4 regions of the Pseudoalteromonas sp. CST2 genome follow, and region 1 is predicted to be linked to each of the others. Evidence: predicted binding sites of a transcription regulator. Region 1 holds the regulator's gene; each other region holds the start of a gene.
The links. Region 1 encodes sigma-54, which starts transcription at its own class of promoters, with help from an activator protein. Its sites were predicted from a motif close to GTTGGCACGNNNNTNGNNT; they were not measured.
Positions count from the first base shown of each region.

Region 2: PSH41_RS09270 (PspA/IM30 family protein) is a predicted target of sigma-54. The motif match lies at 1,181-1,199, and genes of this name have one in related genera.
Region 3: PSH41_RS17825 (YggN family protein) is a predicted target of sigma-54. The motif match lies at 1,036-1,054, and genes of this name have one in related genera.
Region 4: PSH41_RS06965 (EF-hand domain-containing protein) is a predicted target of sigma-54. The motif match lies at 1,011-1,029, and genes of this name have one in related genera.

Region 1 is NZ_JAQREO010000001.1:215,864-218,068, reverse strand. It holds gene lptB (LPS export ABC transporter ATP-binding protein) at 1-263, shown strand, start outside; gene PSH41_RS00980 (RNA polymerase factor sigma-54) at 333-1,832, shown strand; gene hpf (ribosome hibernation promoting factor) at 1,860-2,147, shown strand; gene PSH41_RS00970 (PTS sugar transporter subunit IIA) at 2,152-2,205, shown strand, end outside.
Region 2 is NZ_JAQREO010000005.1:183,232-185,436, reverse strand. It holds gene PSH41_RS09280 (hypothetical protein) at 1-221, opposite strand, end outside; gene PSH41_RS09275 (PspC domain-containing protein) at 231-437, opposite strand; gene PSH41_RS09270 (PspA/IM30 family protein) at 448-1,140, opposite strand; gene dusA (tRNA dihydrouridine(20/20a) synthase DusA) at 1,386-2,205, opposite strand, start outside.
Region 3 is NZ_JAQREO010000017.1:74,914-77,118, reverse strand. It holds gene PSH41_RS17830 (aminotransferase-like domain-containing protein) at 1-145, shown strand, start outside; gene PSH41_RS17825 (YggN family protein) at 204-998, opposite strand; gene PSH41_RS17820 (PA3496 family putative envelope integrity protein) at 1,380-1,565, shown strand; gene PSH41_RS17815 (glutathione peroxidase) at 1,677-2,168, opposite strand.
Region 4 is NZ_JAQREO010000004.1:17,015-19,219, reverse strand. It holds gene PSH41_RS06975 (MFS transporter) at 1-84, shown strand, start outside; gene PSH41_RS06970 (hypothetical protein) at 213-665, opposite strand; gene PSH41_RS06965 (EF-hand domain-containing protein) at 677-952, opposite strand; gene PSH41_RS06960 (PA4780 family RIO1-like protein kinase) at 1,206-2,060, shown strand; gene PSH41_RS06955 (response regulator) at 2,079-2,205, opposite strand, start outside.

The DNA of each region.
Region 1 (2,205 bases):
ACCCTAAATTTATTTTATTGGATGAGCCTTTTGCTGGTGTTGATCCGATTTCAGTGTTAGATATAAAGAAAATAATAGAACATCTTAAAAACCGTGGCATTGGCGTATTAATTACCGATCACAATGTAAGAGAAACCCTTGATGTTTGTGAAAAAGCCTACATTGTTTCTCATGGGGAGCTAATTGCATCTGGCACCCCAGAACACGTATTAAATGACAAAACTGTACGCGATGTTTATTTAGGCGAGCAATTTAGGCTGTAACATTTAAGCCACACCTACAAGCATCTGCTAATATTAATTATAACAACATAAAAGGATTGTTAGAGATACATGAGGCAATCATTACAGCTGCGCATGGGCCAGCAACTTACAATGACTCCACAATTGCAACAAGCGATTCGCTTGCTGCAGCTCAGTACATTGGATCTCCAGCAAGAAATACAAGAAGCACTTGATAGCAACCCGCTATTAGAAGTAGAAGAGCAAGATTACACGGAAGAGTCGGCTGGAAAAAATGAGCAAAAAGCAGATACGGATGATGTAACCGTAAGCGCATCGGCTGACGATACAACCAGCGAGTACGAGCAAGACAGTGGCGAAGCTTTAAATAAAGACACCGTTAGCGATGATATGGCAATGGATGTAACCTGGGATGAGTACATGAGCGCAGCCCCTGCTGCATCCTCAGGCCCAATGCCGGAAGATGAGTCTATTTATCAAGGTGCCTCTACTGAAACGCTACATGAGTATTTAATGTGGCAGCTTCAGCTTACTCCTTTTAGCCCAACTGACGAAGCCATTGCTATTGCCATTGTAGAAGCTGTAGATGACTCGGGTATTTTAACGCTAAGTTGCGAAGAAATTTTAGAGAGCTTTAACCAAGAAAACGATGACGAAGTTGAAGTTGAACTTGATGAAATAGAAGCCGTTTTAAAGCGTATTCAGTTATTTGACCCTGTAGGTATAGCCGCGCGCAGTTTACAAGAGTGCTTGTGTATTCAGCTAAACCAGTTTGATAAAGACACCCCTTTTATAGAACAAACTAAAATGATCTTAACCGATCACATTGATCTATTAGCGGCACGCGACTATCGTACATTAATGAAAAAGACTAAGCTTAAAGAAGACGAGCTTAAAGAGGTCATGACCCTAATACATACCCTCAACCCAAAACCTGCAGATACCATAGTAAGGGAAGAGTCGGAGTATGTAATACCGGATGTGTCGGTTAAAAAAATAAAAGGCCGCTGGGTGGTAGAGCTAAACCCAGATAGCATGCCAAAAATACGCGTAAATAGTCAGTACGCGGCTATGTCACGTACCGTAAAATCAAGTGGTGATAGCCAATTTATTCGCTCTCACTTACAAGAAGCTAAATGGTTTATAAAAAGCCTTGAAAGCAGAAACGACACGCTGCTCAAAGTAACAAACTGTATTGTAAAACAGCAACAAGCATTTTTTGAACATGGCCCAGAAGCCATGAAGCCAATGGTTTTAAACGATGTTGCTGAAATGGTAGAAATGCATGAATCGACAATTTCGCGTGTTACTACGCAAAAATATATGCATACGCCACGTGGTATTTTTGAGCTTAAGTATTTTTTCTCAAGCCACGTAAGCACTGAAAACGGCGGAGAGTGTTCATCAACCGCAATACGTGCCCTAATTAAAAAGCTAATTGCCGCGGAAAACTCAGCTAAACCATTGAGTGATAGTAAAATTGCGGATATATTGGCAGAGCAAGGAATTAAAGTAGCTAGACGCACAATAGCAAAATACCGTGAATCGCTAGCTATTCCACCGTCAAATCAGAGAAAGAGTTTGATATAAGACGTAAAAAACAAAGAGGAAATGCTTATGCAACTAAACCTAACTGGTCGTCACGTAGAAGTAACTGATTCACTTAGAGACTATGTAAATAATAAATTTGCAAAGCTAGAAAGGCACTCAGATCATATTAGCAATGTGCATGTCATTCTCGATGTAGAAAAACTCAACCAAAAAGCAGAAGCGACTATTCATGTAAGTGGCGCAGATTTATTTGCCTCAACAGAGCACCAAGATATGTATGCCGCTATAGACTCGTTGATTGACAAGCTCGATCGTCAAGTCATAAAACATAAAGAGAAGCTTGCTAGACACTAATATTATGAAATTAAGTACATTAGTATGCCAGGACTGCAGCAAAGCTGCGGTCCTTTTT
Region 2 (2,205 bases), on a different contig from region 1:
CCAACCAGCGCGACAATCCCTGCGCCTATTAATCCCATAGTCACTAATGCCATTACGGCTACCACTGCAATAATAGCGACTAATACGCCAGCCAGCTCCAGTCCTACCCAGCTCATATCTGCAATCCACAGTGGAAACTGCCATGAATCAAAATGTATTAGCGACACAGTATCAGTAAAAAGTAACACATATACGACAACACATATTGCTAAGGTTTTCATATCCCTCTCCTAATACGCACGCTCTTCAAGGCAGCAGTGAGCAATCAAATAACCAAGCGCTACTGCAAACGGAAAACTTATAAATAATAAAATTGTTACTAAGCGTGTTGACCACACTGGAAAATCAAGGCGACGCGCTAACCCACTGCATACGCCCGATATTTTTTTATTCAGTGAATCTTTGTACCAACCACGCTGTGTTTTAAAGTTATTCATACTCTACTCCTTAAGCGCTTTGCGCAGTTGTATTGGTATTACTTTGCTTAACACTGGCTTTTAAACGAGCCAGCTCTGCATCTATTTTTTCATTTTTAACTAAAGACTCAATTTGCTCAGCGGTTGATTGCGCTGTATTTGTAAGTTCATAAGCATCAACCTGTGCTTCTATGCCTTCCACTTTTTGCTCTATCATTTCAAAGCGAGACAAAGCATTTGCGACGTTGTCACTGTGTAATTGCATGTTCACTTTTTCACGTGCAGCAACAATATCGTGGCGTTTTATTAATTGAGCTTGTTTGCTTTTAGCTTGCGCCATTTTTTGCTGTAAACGCTCACAATCTGCCGTAATTTTCTCTATCGACTCTTTTAGAGTATTTAGCTGAGTGTTTTTTGCTGCAATTTGCTCATCTACTCGCTGTTTTTCTACTAACGCAGACTTGGCTAAATCGTCACGGTTTTTAGCAACTGCCAGCTCAGCTTTTGTTTGCCACAAAGTTAAGTCTTTTTGTTTTTGTGCAATTTGGCGTTTAAGCGTTTTTTCTTCGCACAGCAAGGCTGCGGCTGTGCTTCTACATTCGTTAAGCGCTTCTTGCATTTCACTTAGCATAAGGTTGAGGAGTTTTTCTGGGTCTTCTGCTTTATCCAGCATGGCAGCAATATTGGATTGGATAACATCATTTACGCGATTAAATATACTCATTGTTTTGTCCTGTTGTTTTTAATTGATAACAACAACAGGATTCCAAGAGTTATGCCAAGTAACAAAAAGTTATTTATAAGCATTTAAATTCAATTAGTTAGACAGCTAATAAGTTATTTTAAACTGACTAAAAACTGAATGTTAATAAGCGAAAATCACTAATTTATTTATCTTTTGACTAAATTTTAGTTATAAAAAAACCACTTTAAAAAGTGGTTTTTTTATAACTGCTCAGCGCTTTAGTATTACTCAGGCACAAAACTTAATGCTTTATCCATTACCGACAAATCAGCCTGTTTACCGTGACCATTTTCTGAAAGGTGACGTCTAAATCCGCGCGCCCCTGGCTGCCCCTGAAAAATCCCCAGCATATGGCGTGCTATATGCCAAAAGTTAGCACCTAAACGCATTTCCTCTTCTATGTAATCATACATAGCGCGCACCACATCGTGACGAGTCTGAGTATTAGCCACCTCACCGTAAATCTTTTCATCCACCTCATTAAGTATAAATGGATTACTATATGCTTCGCGACCAATCATAACGCCGTCTATATGCGCTAAATGCGCTAGGCTTTCTTCAATTGTTTTAACGCCGCCATTAATGCTTAAATCGAGCTGTGGGTAGTCTTTTTTTAGTTGGTAAACGCGTGGGTAATCAAGAGGCGGTACTTCACGATTTTCTTTAGGGCTTAAACCATTTAACCACGCTTTACGGGCATGAATAATAAAGTCATCACAGCCAACTTTATGGCTGGCTTCAATTAATGCGCATAAAAATTCATACGAGTCTTGCTCATCAATACCGATGCGTGTTTTTACCGTAACAGGAATACTAACTTCGCTTTTCATTGCCGCAACACACTGGGCAACCAGCTCAGGCTCGGCCATTAGGCATGCACCAAAGCGCCCGTTTTGTACTCTATCTGAAGGGCAGCCTACATTTAAGTTAATTTCATCGTAGCCACGCTCACCCGCAAGCTTTGCACACTTTGCTAGCGCCTCAGGATCAGACCCCCCCAGCTGCAAAGCAACCGGCCCCTCGTGCTGATTAAAGTGTAGGTAA
Region 3 (2,205 bases), on a different contig from region 1:
TATTAGCATAACCCCTGGACTTATTTTTTCAGCAAGTAATAAGTATAAAAGCTGTATTAGGCTAAGTTATGGGGTGCAGTGGAGCGAAAAAATAGAGCAGGCTATTAGCACGTTAGGTGCGCTGGCTCACACGCTAAAAGAATAAAAAAGCAGCACCTAATATACAAGTGCTGCTAAAGGGATGTTAAATACGGTGCGGTGTATTAATTTTGTTTAATGGTAAATAACTCGTAGCCTTTTAGCTGCGGTAACTGCGCTACTAATTGCTCTTCTTGCTGTGCAATGTTGGCAAAGCTGTCGCATAAAGAGTTGGCACGCTTTTCAAGCGAACTGGCATGCAGCTCTACTTTTTCTTCTATTTGCGCGCCCATATTTTCCATGCGTTGCTCAAATGCATCCATATCTCCACCCGAACCAAGCAGCTCAGAGCCTAAAGCAACTAAAATACTGCCCATTGATTGCATAACGGCAGACTCAACCACGGTTTCTATTTGCTCCTCAAATTGGTGTTCAAAGTTTTCACCAAATTGATTAAAGCTTTGTTGGCCCATTACAAACGTACCTTGTTGATAAAAGGTGTTTTCTACTTCAAGTCTTATATCGTCCATCAGGCCAGATAAGTCATCAAGGCCATCAATATTAAATGCGTTGGCTACTTCCTCTAATGCTACACCGGCTATTTTTACTCCGTCTAGGGCAATATTAGCGACCTCAGGTAGCTGCGTACGTAAGTTGTCAGAATACTGGGTAAGCGCTTGGCGCTGTTCGCTGTTAATGGATACTTGTTCACCATTTATAGTTAAGTTGCCATTGCTGTTAAAGCGCATGAATTGATTAGATGCGGTAAAAATTTCTAATTCGCTAGGTTTAATGCGTACATCGTTTTTAAACTCTACATTGCACTGCTCATTGCTAAACGAAATACCCGCATTGTTATCGTTATGTGCCATTGCAGCGGGTGTACAAATTAAAGCGCTTACTAATAGTAAATTTTTCATGTTTATTCTCTAATAATTGTTGATGACAGCTAAGTATTAACAAGTTTGGTGCCATTATTTATTTTTATTTTAAAACAGTAGGTTATGAAATTTGTGTGTTTTTAATGATTTTTAATTTTGATAAATAAACTACTTTTTAGTCAAAAACACTAAAAATAAATAAATGATAAATTTTATTTGTCGAAACGATAAAAAACTCTCACTTTCCACTTTCTTAATTTAGCGCTATTTATTCACAATATTGACATGAAGGCTATTTACGATAGTCACGTGGCTTTATTTTGGTGCTAATTTGTTCGTATTTTAGCGCTAAACATTTTTTTAATTTACCAAGTGCAGGAATAAACCTGAGTTGGTCTCAAACACTTTATGGAGTGGGTTGTGGGTAAGACATTTAGTTACGATGCGCTAGATGATGATTTTGTTGAAGACGAGTACGAAATGGTCGGGCGTAATCAGCATGACAAAAAAAAGCAAAAGGTGAAAAAGAAGTTGGAAGATTACCTTGAGCAAAAACGTTTGCGAAAAAATCTAGGTGAAGACGACTTAAACGATTACATAGACTAAATTGTGCTAGTTAAAATAATGCGCCTTTTTATTAGGGTTTGAATGTGCGTTTACGCATGTTTAAAGGCTAAACATTGGCAATAAAGAGGCTTTATGCCTCTTTATTACTTATTATGTACTTAATTTAGCGAGTGCTTGTTGAATAGTGGTTTCTAGCTTTTCTGGTTTTGTAAAAGGCGCATAGCGCTTGATAGGTGTGCCATCGGGCGCTATCAAAAACTTGGTGAAGTTCCACTTTATTTTTCGTGTTAAAAAGCCGGGTAAGGCCGATTTTAAATACCTAAATACAGGGTGGGCGTGACGACCGTTTACATCCACTTTAGCGGCCATTAAAAAGCTTACCCCGTAATTAATTAAACAGCCTTGTTGTATTTGCGTCGCGTCGCCTGGCTCTTGCTGACCAAATTGATTACATGGAAAACCAATAATAACCAATCCGCTTTTCGCGTACTTACTATGAAGAGTTTGTAGCGACTCGTACTGCTTAGTAAAACCACACTCACTTGCGGTATTAACAATAAGCACAACCTTGCCTTCAAAGTCGCTAAAATTAATTGTTTTACCGTCTAACGCAGTAGCCGTTAATTGATGAAATTCATGCATGATGGATGCTTTTTTATTGTTGTTAGCTACATTCTAC
Region 4 (2,205 bases), on a different contig from region 1:
TCAACCGCACAGCTTATTTTGTTGTATAGCCTGCTCGGTTTGTTAGGTGCTATTAGCGCGATTTTTTTGCCTCAAGCGGAGTAATACCAATGCACAATAATACGTAATCAATTAAGCGAATTGGTATAATAAAAAAGCCCAACAAAATAATTGCCGGGCTTTGGACTTAAGACCTAAGGATAAACAGTCAGCTTTACCTCAAGTTATAACACCTAAGCAGTTACATTTAGCAGTGAGTCACCTTCACTTAAACCAAATTTTTCTTGTACCGATGAAAGAATTGATTCTTTATCTTCATCAGATAGCTGGCTTGAATACTCAGTTAATAACTCATCTAAGTAGCTAACCACTTCGTCAGTATCAACAGATTCTAGCGAGTTTTGCGGCGGCGGTGGCGGGCGCTGCCCTTCAGGGCGTCCTGCATCGCCAATACTTTTAGCGTCAAAATCAAGTTCGCTCATTAAATCAGCCAACTCTTTTGTAGGTGAGATCCCCTGCTCTTCAAATGCAGCTTGAATACTTTGCGCATCTTCCGTACTTAGGTTTTGTGCATCAAATTCTGCAAGTGTTTCTTTAACAAACTCAGTTTGCTCTGAAGTTAAAGCGCTTACTTGGCTAGATTGTTGAGTCATAAAACTCGCTGAGCTACCAATACTGTTGATCATATTTTTCTCCCTTAACGTGCGCGGCGTGGTGGCTTGTGTTCACTTAACTCTTGTTCGCTAATTTCGCCATTCCCATCGGCATCTATTTCGTCAAAAATAGTTTGCGCATCGCCTTGCGGTGGCGCACTTTCGCTAAATTCTGCAAGGCTAATCACACCGTCACCATCTGCATCTATGCTTGAAAAGTCAGGTTTAGGTGGTGGGTTATCACCGCCTCTGGCTGCAACATTGGCTGAAAAAGCCATTGATAATAATGCAGCAACGGCAAAAGTAGAAAAATGCTTCATCGTGGTCACCTTGGGTTAAATATTAATAAAGGGTATGAATATAAAGTACGCTTAAAAAACGCAAACATTGTGCAAACAATAAGGAAATAAAAATAAATCCGATTTTTATCATGTTATTTTTACCTTATTCGGTATTTCGGTTATTGTGATAACTAATTACTTAAAACCACTTTCAACACCTGTTTGAGAGCTAACATACTAAGGACTTATTAACATACATGTTTAATCTTCCAATTTTTCTAGTTGTATCGCAGTGAAAATACCTAAACGCCTCCAGCCACTCGTTGATGATGGCCTAATTGATGAAGTGATAAGCCGCTTAATGAGCGGTAAAGAAGCGGATGTATTTGTGGTGCGCAGCGGTGGCGAAATTCGCTGTGCTAAAGTCTACAAAGATGCCGTTAAACGCAGCTTTAAAAAGGCAGCTCAGTATCAAGAAGGCCGAAAAGTAAGAGGCGGACGCCAAGCCCGCGCCATGGGTAAACGCTCTAGTTATGGGCGACAACTAGAAGAAGAAATTTGGCAAAATGCAGAAGTAGACGCGCTTTCACGTTTATCACGCGCTGGCGTCAGAGTTCCTGATACTTATTACTGTATTGATGGTGTGTTGTTAATGGAGCTTGTGTGCGATGAAGACGGAGATGTTGCTCCACAGTTAGGGCATGTGACCCTTACACAGCAAGACGCTATTGAGCAGTACAGTATGATGGTTCATTATATTAAATTAATGCTGTGCGCTGGTATTATCCACGGTGACTTATCAGAATTTAACGTACTTGTTGATAGTAAAGGGCCTGTAATTATTGACCTTCCACAAGCTGTAAACGCCGCAGCCAATAACAGTGCGCAAGCAATGTTTACGCGCGATGTAAACAACATACGTCGTTATTATGCGCAGTTTGCACCTAGCCTATTAAACACTCATTACGCTAAAGAAATGTGGGCACTGTTTGAAGAGGCCAGCTTAACGCCAAACACTGTGCTCAGCGGAGAATTTGAAGACAGTAACGAATCTGCAGACGTAGATGCGGTACTCGATGAAATACAAGCGGCCGAATACGAAGAGTTCGACCGTTTAGAGCGTATTAAAAACGCTGACGATGAGTAAAACTGCGCTCACGTTTAGCTATTGAGGATGAACAAACCGATAGCCCACACCGTAAACCGACTGAATAACACTGTCGGTTTGCGTTACTTCATCAAGCTTTTTACGTAACTTTTTTATGTGGCTGTCTATAGTACGGTGGCTAACT